DNA from 3 places in the Arthrobacter sp. T572 genome. Region 2 is predicted to be linked to each of the others. Evidence: riboswitches for the same ligand, from Rfam matches in the RefSeq annotation. Region 2 holds a riboswitch; each other region holds the start of a gene.
What was found. A riboswitch is a leader RNA that binds a small molecule or an ion and turns the genes downstream of it on or off. The one in region 2 is predicted to bind thiamine pyrophosphate.
Positions count from the first base shown of each region.

Region 1: linked by a shared signal. The riboswitch ahead of thiD (bifunctional hydroxymethylpyrimidine kinase/phosphomethylpyrimidine kinase) and the one ahead of thiO (glycine oxidase ThiO) in region 2 are both predicted to bind thiamine pyrophosphate.
Region 3: linked by a shared signal. The riboswitch ahead of thiC (phosphomethylpyrimidine synthase ThiC) and the one ahead of thiO (glycine oxidase ThiO) in region 2 are both predicted to bind thiamine pyrophosphate.

Region 1 covers NZ_JBRAZQ010000002.1:2,398,821-2,404,218, forward strand. Annotated here, with positions in the region: gene obgE (GTPase ObgE) at 1-561, opposite strand, end outside; gene rpmA (50S ribosomal protein L27) at 698-961, opposite strand; gene rplU (50S ribosomal protein L21) at 1,020-1,328, opposite strand; gene thiD (bifunctional hydroxymethylpyrimidine kinase/phosphomethylpyrimidine kinase) at 1,661-3,199, opposite strand; TPP riboswitch at 3,190-3,288, opposite strand; gene ACUYMZ_RS12320 (Rne/Rng family ribonuclease) at 3,448-5,398, opposite strand, start outside.
Region 2 covers NZ_JBRAZQ010000002.1:2,831,510-2,836,907, forward strand. Annotated here, with positions in the region: gene ACUYMZ_RS14255 (thiazole synthase) at 1-421, opposite strand, end outside; gene thiS (sulfur carrier protein ThiS) at 426-662, opposite strand; gene thiO (glycine oxidase ThiO) at 659-1,936, opposite strand; TPP riboswitch at 1,930-2,047, opposite strand; gene thiE (thiamine phosphate synthase) at 2,075-2,758, shown strand; gene ACUYMZ_RS14275 (ferritin-like fold-containing protein) at 2,762-3,430, opposite strand; gene ACUYMZ_RS14280 (RNB domain-containing ribonuclease) at 3,472-4,941, shown strand; gene ACUYMZ_RS14285 (DEAD/DEAH box helicase) at 5,233-5,398, shown strand, end outside.
Region 3 covers NZ_JBRAZQ010000002.1:2,481,433-2,486,830, forward strand. Annotated here, with positions in the region: gene rpsP (30S ribosomal protein S16) at 1-122, opposite strand, end outside; gene ACUYMZ_RS12725 (hypothetical protein) at 338-778, opposite strand; gene ACUYMZ_RS12730 (VOC family protein) at 856-1,743, opposite strand; gene ACUYMZ_RS12735 (amidohydrolase family protein) at 1,816-2,904, opposite strand; TPP riboswitch at 2,991-3,098, shown strand; gene thiC (phosphomethylpyrimidine synthase ThiC) at 3,093-4,916, shown strand; gene ACUYMZ_RS12745 (alpha/beta fold hydrolase) at 4,899-5,398, opposite strand, start outside.

The sequences.
Region 1 (5,398 bases), 430 kb from region 2:
GGCAATCTTGGGACGGGCGGCGGACATGGCAGCGATCAGGCTCGACTTGCCGGCTGACGGAAAGCCAACCAGTGCGATGTCAGCGATGGATTTCAGTTCGAGGACGATGTCCGCGGACTCACCCTCGATTCCCAACAGGGCGAAACCGGGAGCGCGGCGCTTCTGCGACGAAAGCGCGGCATTGCCGAGGCCGCCCTGGCCACCGGCCGCGGCGACGTACTCGGTACCCTCGCCCACGAGGTCGGCAAGGACTTCGCCGTCCTTGGTTTTTACCACGGTGCCGTCCGGAACGGGCAGGATCAGGGTTTCGCCATTCTTGCCGCCACGCCAGTCACCCATGCCCGGGCCACCGTTGGTGGCGTGGCGGTGCGGTGCGTGGTGGTAGTCCAGCAGCGTGGTTGTTTGTGACGACACCCGAAGGATGACATCTCCCCCGTTGCCGCCGTTGCCGCCGTCCGGGCCGCCAAGGGGCTTGAATTTTTCCCGTTTGACAGAGACACAGCCGTGGCCGCCGGTTCCGCCGGATACGTGCAGGACTACCCGGTCAACAAAGCTCGCCACGTGAATCTCCTCTTGTTGCTGTTGCCGGCATGATTGCCGGAACCGGCACGCCCAGGGCGTCCCAGTCGATTGTAATGCGGTTAAAAGAACGGTGGAGCGGGCCTGTTGGCCCGCTCCACCGGTTCAGAACGTGGTGTTACTCTGCAGCTGCAGCAGCAACGATGTTCACTACGCGGCGACCGCGGCGGGTGCCGAACTCAACCGCACCTGCCTGCAGTGCGAACAGGGTGTCGTCGCCACCGCGGCCGACGCCTGCACCGGGGTGGAAGTGGGTGCCACGCTGGCGGACGATGATCTCGCCTGCGGAAACTACCTGACCACCGAAGCGCTTGACGCCGAGGCGCTGTGCGTTGGAGTCACGACCGTTGCGAGTGGAGCTCGCGCCTTTTTTGTGTGCCATGTGAAATGCCTGCCTCTAAAATTCTGGGAAACTGAAAAACGTGAACCGGTAACGGAAGTTACGCGATGCTCGTGATCTTGATCTTGGTCAGTTCCTGACGGTGACCCTGGCGCTTCTTGTAGCCGGTCTTGTTCTTGAACTTCTGGATGACGATCTTGGGACCGCGGAGGTCTTCAAGGATCTCAGCCGTAACCTTGACCTTGGCCAGGTCCGCAGCTGCGGAGGTGACCTTGTCGCCGTCAACCAGGAGCAAGGCGGGCAGCTCAAGCGTGCTGCCGGCTCCACCGGGGACGCGGTTCAGCGTTACGTAGTCTCCAACGGAAACCTTTTCTTGGCGGCCGCCTGCGCGGACAATCGCGTACACCACTTGGGTACTCACTTCTCTCGACGTTTCTTACTAAATTTGCGTGCGGAACCTTGATCCAACGCAGGGCCCGGTTCGCGCTGTGCCTCAACGCCGTGGACTTCAGATCGAAGCCCGCGAGTCATCCCATGAACAATTCCAAGGGGCATAACCCAAGTGTTGGCGTAAGCACCGAAGATCAAGATTACGCTAGTTTGACCTTCAGTCGCAAATGAGGCCGGGCCCGGAGCCCTGGAGGTGACGCTTGTCACCACTGGAACGGACTCGCCCGGCACCGTGCCCATACAGCCTACCGCGGACGGGCGGCTTTGCTGGTTCGACGCGCTGGAAGGCCATTACGCGAACAAGCGTGGAGCGTCGAAGAAGGCTGTCTCGTAGCGGCAGGAGTGGGCAAAGGCTTCCACCATCGCCGCCCGCTCTTGCCCTGAGGCAGAAGCCGCTGCCAGGTCGGTGAACCTGATGGCGGTCCTGGTCGCTTCGGCGAATTCTTCGTCTGCGTAGGTCCGGAGCCAGTCCGCATAAGGGTGGCTGCCCGGTTCGCCGTTCCGGACATAGGAAGCATGCAGGCGGTGTCCCACCTCGGCGTAAAGCCAGTAGCAGGGCAGGATCGCCGCGAGCAGCACACCATAGCTGCCTGATGCCGAGGCCGCCAGGAGATGGTCCACATAGGACTTGGTAACCGGCCCGGTCGCCTGGCTGGTGCGGCGCGCGGCCAGCCAGTTCCGGTGCAACTCCGATTCCACCTCCAGGCACACCTGCGAGGCTTTGGCCCAGAACAGCTGCTCTTCCTCGCTGGGAGCCAGTGCCCCCGCCCTGGCCAGGACCCGCGAGTATCCGTTGAGGTAAAGCGCGTCCTGGGCGAGGTAGTAGTTGAACCAGGACTCTGGCAGCGCACCCGATTCCAGCCCCTCGATAAACGGCAACGCGTTGATGGCCCCGAGCTCCTTGGACGCGACTGCCCATAACCGCGCCGCGAAGGTACCTGGCGCCGCGGAGGCCTCAAGGTGGTGGAAATGATGGATGGGGCCGCTGCCCTGGCCGACCTCCAGCCTGTCAGCGTCCCGGAGTGCCTGCAGCAACCACGGCTTCACTTCCCGAAGGGAAGCTTCCCAATCACCGGTCCGGGCCTGCACGGTGGCCAATGCCGATGAAAGCGAGCAACCCGTTCCGTGGCTGTTGCCGGTGTAGACACGCGGTCCGCCAACCTCGATGATGTCCTGGCGCAGCAAACCGCCCGTGTTGACCAAGGCGTCGGGGCAATCGTCACCGGCAAGGTGCCCGCCTTTGACCAGCACGGTATTTCCGCAAGCCGCGGCCAGGCGCTTTCCCTGGTCGAGTGCCGATGCCCAGTCCGCGGCCTCAGGTTCTCCGAGCAGCATGGCAAGTTCGGGGAGGTTGGGGGTGACCAGGTCCGCCAGGGGCAGAAGATGACGCAATGCTTCCTCAGCGGTTTCCCTCAGGAGGCGGTCGCCGCTGGTGGCTACCATCACGGGATCAAGGACCACGACGGCGGGACGCACCGTTCCGAGCCAGCTGCGGACCTCGTCAATGACCTCCGCGTCGCCCAACATCCCGATCTTGACGGCATCGATCGTGATGTCGCTGCCGACCGCTTCCAACTGCTGGCGCAGGAATTCCACCGGCGGCACATGGACACTGCTGACGCCAAGGGTATTTTGGGCGGTGAGGGCGGTGACGGCGGCCATGCCGTAACCCCCGAGGGCAGAAATTGCCTTCAGGTCTGCCTGGATTCCCGCTCCCCCGGACGGATCCGAGCCTGCAATGCTCAGAACACGCGGTGGCCTGGCAGAGCCGGGGACTGCCGGGTAGACGGCAGAATCAGGGTAGGCGGAAGAAGACGACAAAGAAGTCATGGGGACATCCCTTCGCCGGTGCTAACCGGACAGGTTCAACGGGTCTGGATCTCAGCCGGGCCCGACGCCCGGCACCCCGTGTCAATCCCCAAGACTAGCCGGGAAACACCGGCCCTCCGAAACCCACGCGCAGTTGCTCCACGGATATGACTACGGCCCCCGGAATCCTGCTGCAGTGTGCCTGTGCAGGAAAATCCGCGGGCCGCGTCAATCCCTATCGGGTTGGAGCGCCAATCAGCGCCGAAGAGCTACAGCTCGGAGGCCGGGACACCGACACCGAGGATGATGGGCTCTTCGCCTGCGGTCTTTTCGGCAGGTTTTGCCGGGGCCTTGGCTTCGTGCGAGGAACCACCGCCCGCCGAAGTACCCGTCTCATGCTGCTCGATGTTGGTCTCGTTGGCAGCACCCTGGGCCCTGCTTGCGCTGCGGTTCCGGCGTCCGCGGCGGCCGCGGGCCCGTGCCCCGGCCTCCGCCACGGCATGTCCGGTATCCGAATCCTGGCCGGTTGCCACTGCGTCCGTGGCCTCGGCGGAACCGCCACCGGAAGCGGGTGCCTGGGGTTCGGGCTCTGGAGCGGCGCCCAGGTGCGAGAACGCTTCCGCCAACAGATCCAGGCTCATGGTCGGCTTGGCCGGCTGCGGTTCCTCCTGGTGTTCAACGAACGGCAGTGCAACTTCCTCGCCGCCGAACCGCAGGACAGGCGCGGTCCGGCCTTCCTTGGACGCAGAGGCCGATTCCCTGGCGGACGAATCCTCCGTGGGAGCCTGCCCGGCAGGTGCTTCCTTGGCTTCAGCTGCATCTCCGGCCTGCGCCGCTGCGCGGGCCGCTTCCTCGGCACGGTGGACCTCGTCGTCGTGCAGGTGTGCGGCATGGGCGGCGGCAGCGATCGTGGCCAGGGCGGCGCGGGTCGCCTCGGCCTTGGCCTGGCGAACCGGGTCCATGGCTTCGGTGGCGGCGGCTGGTGCCGGCGCTGCCGGGGACGGGGCGTGGGCAACGGACGCTTCACCGTTCCCCTGTCCACCACCCTTGCCACGGCGGCGCTTGCGCTCCGTGCGGGGCGCCGGCTGCTGCGGCTCGGAGTGGGGGCGGTGCTGCTCGACGGCAACCGCATTGGCTCGGCGGTGCTCCACGGGTTCGTCATGCGTGACAACACCGCGTCCGGCGCAGTGTTCACACTGCTCGCCGAAGACTTCAAGCAGTCCGGTACCCATGCGCTTGCGCGTCATCTGGACCAGGCCCAGCGATGTCACTTCAGCTACCTGATGCTTGGTCCGGTCGCGGCCAAGGCACTCCACCAGGCGACGTAGCACGAGGTCGCGGTTGGATTCGAGGACCATGTCGATGAAGTCGATGACGATGATGCCACCAATGTCCCGGAGGCGAAGTTGGCGGACGACTTCCTCAGCGGCCTCGAGGTTGTTCTTGGTGACGGTCTCCTCAAGGTTTCCACCGCTGCCGGTGAACTTGCCGGTATTGACGTCAACCACGGTCATGGCTTCTGTCCGGTCAATCACCAGCGAGCCGCCGGAGGGCAGGAAGACCTTGCGTTCCAGGGCCTTGTGGATCTGCTCGTCAATGCGCCACGCGGCGAAGATGTCTTGGTCCTTGCTCCACTTTTCCAGGCGGCCCACCAGGTCCGGGGCCACGTAGGTCACGTAGGCCTCGATGGTGTCCCACGCGTCGTCGCCGGAGACGATCAGCTTGGAGAAGTCCTCATTGAAGACGTCGCGGACCACCTTGATGGTGAGGTCAGGTTCGCCGTACAGCAGCTCGGGTGCCAGAACCTTGGTGGACGATGCTTGTCCCTCGATGCCTTCCCACTGTGCCCGCAGCCGGTTGATGTCGTGGGTCAGCTCTTCCTCGGACGCACCCTCGGCGGCCGTGCGCACAATGACGCCTGCGTTCTCCGGCAAGCGGTCCTTGAGGATCCGCTTGAGGCGGTTGCGTTCGACGTCGGGCAGCTTGCGGGAGATACCGGTCATGGAACCACCGGGGACGTACACCAGGTAACGTCCGGGCAGGGATATCTGGCTGGTCAGCCGGGCGCCCTTGTGGCCCACGGGATCCTTGGTGACCTGCACGAGTACCGAGTCGCCGGACTTGAGCGCGTTCTCGATCCTGCGCGGCTGGCCTTCGAGGTTGACGGCGTCCCAGTTGACCTCACCGGCGTACAGGACTGCGTTACGTCCCCGCCCAATG
Region 2 (5,398 bases):
CCTTGAAACCCCGGTTCACCAGTTGCTCCGTGGCATCCACCAGCTCCACTGCGTCCGGGAGGAGAGTGTGCTCGTCAGCGATGACCTCCAGCTTGACCCAATCGGTTTCCAGGGCTTCACGGGCCAGTTCGGCCGTCATCACCGCGTCTTTGGCAGTGAAGCATCCGGCCGTGTTGGGCAGTACGCGGATGCCGTTGTCCACCAGGAGCTGGAAAAGCGAGCCCGTCTCTGCCGGCGAGTACCGGCGCATGGCCACGGTGGTGAGCTCGGTGCCCGAGGCCAGGAGCGCCGCACCAAGTCCGTCCAGGCTCGGCGCCCCTCCGGTTCCCATGATGAGGCGGGACGAGAATCCGACTCCGTCTATGACCAGGGCGTCGTCGGTCCCGGTCTGCCGCGTATTGCCTGTGCTGGTGATGGTCATGCTCTCAGCCTCCCTGGACCGCAGTAACGAGTTCGAGTTCATCGCCGTCGGCCAGGGTCGTCGCGGCCCATTGGCTCCGCGGGACTACTTCGGAGTTGCGTGCGACGGCGACACCCAGCTTGCCGCCGTCGGCCGCCTGACCGCGGTGGTCCAAGGCGCGGCCGGTGACGTCGCTGACGAGGGTGCTGACGGATGCGTCGTCCGGCACTGAACGGGCAGTGCCATTGAGTTTGATGTTCATGCGGGTTCCTTGATCGACGTGCGTGGTGCGGGAGGAAGTTCATGCTGTGCAGTTGGCGCAAAACGGTCCGGTGCGAACCGCGACCAGCGCGGGTCGCTGGAGCCGCCCAGCAGCCCGCCCACGATCTTTGCCGCGACCGGGGTGAGGAGGACGCCGTGGCGGAAGAAGCCGGTGGCGATGACCAGTCCGGGAACCTCCCCGGTGCTGCCGGTCACCCGTCCCAGCAGGGGTGCGTTGTCCGGTGTGCCTGGCCGTGCACGTGCCGTGGCCTCGAGCAGCTCGAGTTCGGCGACGGCGGGCACCAGGACCTGGGCATCGCGAAGGAGCTGGTAGACACCTCCGGCTGAGACTGCGTTGGACGTGGCAGAAAGGTTGTCTTCGCGCTGCGTTGCCCCGATGACCACGGTCCCGTCGTCACGCGGGACGATGTAGACCGGGACCCCGCGCACCATTCCCCGGACCGTGGCTGTCACGAGCGGGCGCAGGTGCTCCGGCACGAGAAGCCGCAGGATATCCCCGTAGACGGGACGAACGGGAAGGGACAGCCCATCAGGGAGTCCGTCGAGCTTGGCGGCGCCGAGTCCGTTGGCCACCACCGTCTCCGCAGCCCGGACTTTTATGCCGGACTCCAGCCCCACACCCAACACCCGGTCCTCCTCGCGGAGCAACCGGGTTGCGGACTCCGTCACCAGGAAACCGTCGGCGGCCCCGGAGACCCAGGTCTGGTCTTCCGGAGAATGGGAGGCCAGGACCGACATCAGGCCGGCGGCCAGCCTCCGCGGGTCCACCTGGTGGTCGGAGGGGATATCGAAAGCACAGGAAATTTGCGGGCTCAAAAGCGGTTCGCGCTCCCGCGCTTCCCGCAGGGCCAGCGGCGCCACGGCCAATCCGGCCGCAAGCTGGGCGGACCGCAGATCGGTCAAGGCACGGCGGTCGGCAGCGTCGGCACCCACACCAAGTGTCGGCGTCGTGCAGTAACCGATGGCTGTTCCACGTCCGGCGAGGTCCGCCGCGAAAGCCGGCCACAACCGGGCTGATTCCAGCATGAGTTCCAGGAGGTCTTCCTCCTGGTAATGGAGTTCGCTGACGGGGGCGAGCATGCCTGCTGCTGCGAAAGTGGCCCCCGTGGCAGGTGCGGGATCGACCACCACCACCGAACGGCCGGCCGCCCGGGCCTCGTGCGCGATGCCCAATCCGATGATCCCGCCACCGATGACGATCACGTCTGCTTCAAGGTCCGGTGCTGTTTCCGGAACGGGCCGGGATACGACCATGTTTTTCCCTTCCCTACGCCGGTATTACCCGGATCAGGTCAAGCGGTCGGCGCTGAAGCCCTCTCAGCCGGGCAGTCATATGACGCTGCCACGGCTCCCGCAGTACGAGCCCAGTTTAGAGGAACTACTCTGGTTTCCATGACCCAGCCCAACGCCATTGCTTCTGCCCGCCTCTACCTGTGCACCGACGCACGCCAGGAGAAGGAGGACTTTGCGGACTTTGTGGACGCCGCCTTCGCCGGTGGCGTGGACATCATCCAGCTCCGGGACAAGTCCATGGAGGCCGGCCGGGAGCTGGAGCTCCTGGAGGTCCTCGGCAAGGCCGCTGCACGCCACGGAAAGTTGTGGGCGGTCAACGACCGGGCCGATGTTGCCAGTGTTTCCGGGGCTCCGGTCTTCCACATCGGCCAGAAGGACCTTCCGCTTCCGGCCGCCCGGCAGCTCCTGCCCGGTGCCGCGATAGGCCTCTCCACCCACACTCCGGAACAGGCCGATGCCGCCATCGCGGCGTCGCAGGTGCCGGGCGGGCTGGACTATTTCTGTGTCGGACCCGTATGGGCCACTCCCACAAAACCCGGTCGCGCGGCCGTTGGACTGGAGCTGGTCACATTTGCCGCAGAAGCAGTGGAACGTGCCCGCGGGAACGACGCCGCGGGCGCTGATCTGCCCTGGTTCGCCATCGGCGGGATCGACCTCGGCAACGTCGAGGACGTAGTGGCCGCAGGTGCCGCAAGGATCGTGGTGGTTCGCGCCATCACGGAGGCGGACGATCCGACGGCGGCGGCAAGGTCGCTGCTCGAGGCCCTCGACGCCGGCCGCTGACGGTCAGGGGGCCAGTCCCAGGCCCGACATCCTCTGTCCGTGCCCCGCTGCCAGGTCCGCAGTCAAGCGGCCCACCGCTTCCCGCGCCTCCCCGCCGGCCTTGAGCACGGGGCCCAGCCAGGGATGTTCCAGTCCCACCCGCTGTGCCTGCGTCAGTGCTTCCCCCACGAGCCTCCGTGCCCACAGCGCGAGTCGTGACGCGAGCCTGGGATCGTCGGCGAGCGCCTTCCGCAGCAGCATGCGGAGGGCCTCCGTGGCATGGTCGGCAGAAGCGACCTGGTGCACGACCACCTGTGTTCGGGCGTCGAGGAATCCTGCGACGGTACGGTAGAAGTCAGCCGAGACCGTATCGATGACGTAGGCCTTCATGACCGACTCGTACCAGTCGCCCGGCCGGGTGCGCTCATGGAAGTGGTCGAAGGACCGTTGGAATGGCAGCATGGCATCCTCGGGATCAACGCCCAACCCGGCGAGGTGGTCGCTGATCATGGCGAAGTTTCCGTAGGCTCCCACGGCAATCTTGCCCAGCATGGCCGCATCCCGCAGGGTGGGAGCATGCCGGGAGTCCGCGGACAGCCTCCCGAAGGCCGACAACTCCCCGTAGGCCATGGCCCCAAGGAGCTCGATCGCAAGGGTGCCAACTGGAGCATTGCTGTCCTGGGAAGTGCCCATGCTTCAAGACTATCGGCGGTTTTCGGGCTAATGTGACTTTCGTGTCACATCATCGGATAGCTCCCAACGTCGACGACTCCACGGACCAGCTTGCCGATGCCCTGGCTGCCTTGAGGACGGAGCTGGATCTTCCCCGGGAGTACCCGGCACCGGCTGTGGAGGAGGCCCGGCGCGCGGTGGAAGAGCACCGCTTGCCGGACCACGATCTGCGGCACGTTCCGTTCGTGACGATCGATCCTGCCAGCTCCACGGACCTTGACCAGGCCCTCTTCATCGAGCGCGACGGCGACGGCTACAAGGTCCTGTATGCCATAGCCGATGTGCCGTCCTTCGTTGCCCCTGGCGGTGCGTTGGACGCGGAGACCCGGCAGCGCGGCCAGACGTTCTATGCGCCCGATGGCCGGATCCCGCTGCACCCGGAGGTGATCAGCGAGAACGCCGGCAGCCTCCTGGCGAACCAGGACTGCAGTGCTTTCGTCTGGGACTTCAGGCTGGACCCGAACGGTGAGGTTGCTGGCACGTCCGTGTCACGGGCCGCCGTCCGCAGCCGCGCCAAGTTGAGCTACAAGGGCGCCCAGGAGCAGCTCGACGCCGGCACGGCGCCTGAGGTGCTTCGGCTCCTGAAGGAAGTGGGACTCAAGCGCGTCGAGCTGGAACGCCGGCGTGGCGGCGCCAGCCTCAACATGCCCGAGCAGGAGATTGTCCAGGCAACAGGCGGAGGTGGCTACCGGATTGCAGCCGCACCTTCGCTGCCGGTGGAAGACTGGAACGCCCAGATCTCCCTGATGACTGGCATGGCGGCAGCGCAGTTGATGCTGGAGGGCAAGGTAGGCATCCTGCGGACCATGCCCGCCCCGGATGAGCGCTCACTGCTGCACTTCAAGCGCCAGACGCAGGCCTTGGGAAAGCCGTGGGACGGCGGCATTACCTATGGTGAATACCTCCGCACGCTGGACGCGTCCGATCCGCGCCAGCTGGCAATCCTGCACTCGGCGGGCACGCTGTTCCGCGGCGCCGGCTACACGCCCTTCGACGGCGATGTCCCTGACGACGTCGTCCAGGCGGCCATCGGTGCGCCGTACGCGCATACGACTGCCCCGCTGCGCCGCCTGATAGACCGCTTTGTGCTGGTGATCTGCGAGGCCCTCAGCAACGGCCACGACATCCCGGACTGGGCACGCGAGGCGTTGCCTACCTTGCCGGAGATCATGGCAGCCTCAGACCAGCTCGCGGGACGGTTGGAGCGCCTGGCCCTGGACACGGTGGAAGCGGCCCTGGTGGCCAACCGGATCGGGGACGAATTCGACGCCGTGGTGATCTCGGGGTCAAAGCCGTCCAACGGGAACGGCAACAACGGGAACGGCAACGGCCCTTTCGGCACCATCCAGATCGCGGAACCTGCCGTGACGGCAAAGTGCGACGGCGAACTTGAGTCGGGCACCAAGGTCCGGGTCCGGCTGGTGAAGGCAGACATCGCGGCACGGGAAATCCGTTTCGAACTCCTGCCCTGAGGCAGTTCCGCGGCGGGAATACGCTTATGATCCGGGGTTTGGGGTCCGCAGAGGATAGACTGGGCCTGTAGTAATGGATGCCCGGTCGTTGATTCAGTCCTTTTCTTGAAATCAACAAGCCCGCCCCTACGCGATCTTGAGATGTACCAACTGGTCCCCAGTGCCAGTACTTAGATAGCCCGCGATCGGCTTCCACTGGAATTGCTTGTGCGCCCGTCCGTGCTCCGGTACGGCTTTGCGGCCGCCGTTGAGCGTGCAGCGCCAATGCCCAAATGAATAAGGAAACTCCCTGTGAGTGAATTGCACACCCATGAAGTCCTGACGGACGCCACCGGCACCGAGTCGATCGAGCCCGAGGAAACCATCACCTCGGACGAAGCTCCCCACGAGCTCGAAGAAAAGTCGTTCGCGGACTACAACGTCCGCGCCGACATCGTCGAGTCCCTGGCCGACGCCG
Region 3 (5,398 bases), 350 kb from region 2:
TGGTACTTGCCGATTTCCTCGATGGCACGGCCGTCGCGCTTGGCGCGGGAGTCCATGACAACAATGCGGTAGTACGGTGCGCGCATCTTACCGAGGCGCTTAAGGCGAATCTTTACGGCCACTTTTGTGGTCACTCCTGTTTCTGAAACGGGGTTGAACCCGACGTTCTGCACCCGTGGGGCGGGCCATACTTGGGGGTTCGAAGGACAAGATACGAGCACGGAGAGAGGGGCCGCACCGATCGAGTACCTGTCCATTGTGCCAGATGGGCCGCACAATTACGACTTGGCCGGACTCCACCCCTGTGGACTTGGTCACGTCCACCTTCATGCGAGGGTCAGGACACCGACCAGACGTAAAGCCCGGCGCGGTCCGCTTTCTCCACATCGGAGGCAAGGGCTGCCAGTTGCTGGACGTACCCTTTGGACTCGGCCGCCCCGAAAGGCATGTCTTCCTGCCCTGCCCAGGCCTCGGCGACGTCATCAAGGACATTGCCGTCACCTTCGCTTTCATACGTCAGCAATTCAGCCAACGCGCGAACCATCGCTTCGGGGACCCCAAGCAGGGCATCGCTGGTGACATCCACCAGGGCCAGCTCATAGTCGGCTCCGGCTGCGTGGACCGCCTGCCCGGCGAGGTCGCCGAGTTGTTCAACCTCAAAGTCACTGATGCCGTCAATCCGGACAGCAGATCCGGCAACGCCGGCTCCGCCGTCGAGGGCGGCGGCCCGTTTGAGTGCTTCATCGTGGGTGGCTACAAAAATTTCGGCAAAGCCCATGGAAAGTCATCCCATTCCGTCGTGCTGACACGGCAGGGGCGCAGGACATGCCGGCCCCTGCTCCAACATTGCCCAGCCTAGTGCAGGCCGGGCCCCGCGACCGCCACCCGCAACTGGTTGCGCCACGGGTCCTCAAAACGAAGCTCCCTGCCTGTGTGGTGGCTGGACAGGCCCGCAACCTTCAGCCGGTCCGCCAACGCCAGGACGTGGTCGTCGCCAGGGACTTCAATCAGGACTTCACCCAGGCCCAGCGTGTCCCGGCGCGGCCCGGCACCGCGGCTGTTCCAGACATTCATGGCCATGTGGTGGTGGTAGCCACCCGCCGAGACGAACAAGGCCTGGCCGTGCCAGCCGGCGGTCCGCTCGAACCCCAGGGTGTCCACGTAGAACTTTTGCGCCGTCGCAACGTCGCCTACCTGAAGGTGGACATGCCCGACGCCGGCACCGGCCCGGGCCTGGCCCGTCACCGCCTCTTCGCTCAGGTACTGCTGAAGGTAGGCCTGCGGCGGCAGGGCAACGTTGTCCATGACCACGTTCTTTCCGTCCCACTGCCACACGCTCCGGGGCTTGTCGTAGTACAACTCGATGCCATTGCCTTCGGGATCGGTGAAGTAGAACGCCTCGCTGACCAGGTGGTCGGCACTGCCGACGAAGGCACGGGGCTCGTATTGCGCGGCAGTGGCAATGGTCGCGGCCAGGGCGGGCTGGTCTTCGAACAGGATCGCAGTATGGAAGAGGCCGGCCTCGCCCCTGCCGGGAATCTGCAGGCCTGCGGCCGGAGCCAGGTGGACTACGGGCTTGCCGAGGCGGCCCAGGTACAGCCCGCCGTCCTGTTCCGCGACCACCTCCAACCCCAAGGCGCGCTGGTAGTAGTCGCTCATGAGCTTCATGTCGCCCACTTTGAGCATGACAGTGCCCATGGAGAGATCGGCAGGCAGCAGGTCCTGGCTGGATGAAGTGGTCATGTGAAGCTCCCGGTGATCAAGCTGGCCGCTTTTCGGCTCGTTCTACCTCTCTAAATTACTTGAAGCTTCAATTTATTCCCAGCGGAGGACGTTGCCCCTTAGGACCACGTGGCTCAACCGGTGGACGGTGGCAAGCTCCTGACGGGGATCCGCGCGGCACACCACCACATCGGCAGGTGCCCCCTCGCTGATTCCTTCCGTCCCCAACCATGCCCTGGCACCCCACGTGGCGGCATTCAGCACCGCGGCAGGCGGCAGGCCGGCGTCGTGCAGTTCCTGCATCTCGTCGGCGATCCGGCCATGCTTGATGACGCTGCCGGCGTCAGTGCCGGCATAAATGGAAACGCCGGCCTCATAGGCTTCAAAAACCCGCTCGCGCCGGCGTTCCCACAGGCTGGTCATGTGCTGCGCGTAGTCGGGAAACTTTGGCTTGGCCTGCGCCGCGATGTCGGGAAAGGTGGCAATGTTGACCAGGGTGGGAACGATCGGAACATCCTGTTCCACGAGGCGCGGGATGTGCCGCGGCAGCAACCCGGTGGCATGCTCTATGCAGTCGATTCCGCCGTCCAGCATGTGGTCGATGGTCTGTTCCGCGAAGCAATGCGCGGTAACCCGGGCGCCTTCGTCATGCGCGGCAGCTATGGCTTCCTTGACGACCCCGGCCGGAAATGACGCGGTCAAGTCCCCCACTCCCCTGTCAATCCAGTCGCCCACCAGCTTGACCCAGCCATCGCCGTCGCGCGCTTCTTTCCGGACGGTCTCCACCAGTTCATCCGGCTCCACTTCGTGGCCCAGACCCCGCAGGTACCGCTTGCTGCGGGCAATGTGCCGGCCGGCCCGGATGAGGCGCGGAAGGTCCTCCCTTTGCTGGACCCAGCGGGTATTGCCGGGCGAACCGGCGTCGCGGATCAGCAGCGTTCCGGCGTTCCGGTCCGCCATGGCCTGGGCGAGCGTGGTCTCCTCATCCACCGCACCACCGGGCCCCAGCCCGATGTGGCAATGCGCGTCGACGAAGCCCGGCAGCACCCATCCGGCAAGCACTCTGTCCGGCGGCGTTGCGGGACGTTCAAAAGTCAGCTTTCCGTCAACTGACCACAATCCCCGGCGTTCGTCATCGGCTGCAACCAGCACCGGACCGCTGAATTCAATGATGTTGGCCATGGCAGAAGCCTAGTGCGACGAACCCCGCCCCGCCCCTTTCGAAAGCTTGTGACTGGGAGCACCCGCTGCCCCTGTGGTAGCTTCTTCCCTGACCACACGGGAGCCCTTGCAGGGGCTGAGATCGGGCTGAAGCAGTCTGCGACCGTCGAACCTGTCCGGGTAATGCCGGCGAAGGAAGTGAGTAATCCTTGAGCACCACAGAAACACAGCACAGCCCTGCCCGGAACCAGACTGCGCCAGCCGGGGAAGCCGTCACGCAGTCGCTGAAGTCCCATTCGCTGGCTTGGGTGGAGGATCCGGGCCACGGCATCCGCGTACCGGTGACCGAGATCGCCCTGGAACCCTCCCCCAACGGGCAGGCCAACGATCCTTTGCGGGTGTACCGCACGGCCGGCCCGGGAAGTGATCCGGTAGTCGGTCTGGAACCGTTCAGGAAGGCCTGGATCGAGGAACGCGGCGATACGGAAAGCTACACGGGCCGGGAACGCAACCTGCTCGACGACGGCAAGTCGGCCGTGCGGCGCGGAGCAGCGTCTGCGGAGTGGAAGGGTGCACAACCGGTGCCCCGCCGCGCCGTCGAAGGCAAGACCGTCACCCAGATGCATTACGCCAGGCAGGGCATCGTCACCCCGGAAATGCGGTTCGTGGCCCTGCGGGAGAACTGCGACGTGGAGCTGGTCCGCAGCGAAGTCGCTGCAGGGCGGGCCATCATCCCGAACAATATCAACCACCCGGAATCGGAACCGATGATCATCGGCAAGGCCTTCCTGGTGAAGATCAACGCCAACATCGGCAACTCGGCTGTCACCAGCTCCATTGCCGAGGAAGTCGACAAACTGCAGTGGGCCACGCAGTGGGGCGCAGACACCGTCATGGATTTGTCCACGGGAGATGACATCCACACGACCCGCGAATGGATCATCCGGAACTCACCCGTGCCCATCGGCACGGTTCCGATCTACCAGGCTTTGGAAAAGGTCAATGGTGAGGCCAATAACCTCACGTGGGAAATCTTCCGTGACACGGTGATCGAACAGTGCGAGCAAGGTGTGGACTACATGACCATCCATGCCGGCGTCCTCCTGCGGTACGTGCCCCTCACCGCCAACCGGGTCACGGGCATCGTGTCCCGCGGTGGCTCCATCATGGCCGGCTGGTGCCTGGCCCACCACAAGGAGAACTTCCTTTACACGCACTTCGATGAGCTGTGCGAAATCTTCGCAAAGTACGACGTTGCCTTCTCACTCGGTGACGGCCTCCGCCCCGGAGCCACAGCCGACGCCAACGATGCCGCGCAGTTCGCCGAACTGGACACCCTTGCCGAGCTGACCCAGCGAGCCTGGGAATACGACGTCCAGGTCATGGTCGAAGGACCGGGCCACATCCCTTTCCACCTGGTGCGGGAGAATGTGGAACGCCAGCAGGAACTGTGCAAGGGGGCTCCGTTCTACACCCTCGGGCCGCTCGTGACAGACGTTGCCCCGGGTTATGACCACATCACCTCCGCCATCGGTGCCACGGAGATCGCCCGCTACGGCACGGCCATGCTCTGCTACGTGACACCCAAGGAGCACCTTGGCCTGCCGAACAAGGACGACGTCAAGACCGGCGTCATCACCTACAAGATCGCCGCCCACGCCGCGGACCTGGCCAAGGGACACCCTGGGGCGAACGAACGTGACGATGCCCTCTCCAAGGCGCGTTTCGAATTCCGGTGGCGGGACCAGTTCGCCCTGTCCCTGGATCCGGTGACCGCGGAGTCGTTCCACGACGAGACGCTTCCGGCCGAACCGGCCAAGACGGCGCACTTCTGCTCCATGTGTGGCCCCAAGTTCTGCTCCATGCGCATCAGCCAGGACATCCGCGACGAATACGGTTCGGCCGAAGCGCAGGCCGCGATCGCCGACATGTACAGCGGCATGCGGGAGAAAAGCGAGGAATTCCTCGCAGCTGGAGGCAAGGTCTACCTGCCGGAACTCCAGGTACCGGCAGCCTCAGGACGCGCGAACTGACATAGTCCGCCCGACCTCGGCGATGAACGATCGGATGATCCGGTCACCTTCCACCGAGTCCTGGGGCCGGTGCCCTCCCGCGGCCACGCGCCGGAGGGCACCGGTTTCCTGGAGGTACGCGGCGATCTCTTCGTAAAGGGGCTCCCAACCGCCGGTCAGCACCAGCGTGGGGACCCCCGGAACGATGTGCAAGGGGGCTTCCCAGGGCGGAGCCTGCAACCTGAGCCGCCGGGCAGAGCGCCTGGCCTGGGGTGTATCGGGCACGCCTGCCACGGATGAAAACGCACGGCGGTAGAACTCGCGTTCATAGTCGGCGTCGTTGAGCTGGTTCCGCACGTCAAAAAGCGGTTCCATCAGCGCCCGGTGCGCTGCCGTCGCGGGCAGTTCAGCGGTCAGGGACAGGCACGCCGGCTCCACCAGGGAGAGGGAAAATACCAGTTCCGGCCGGTCCAGGGCTGCCAACATGGCAGCGATCGCCCCTT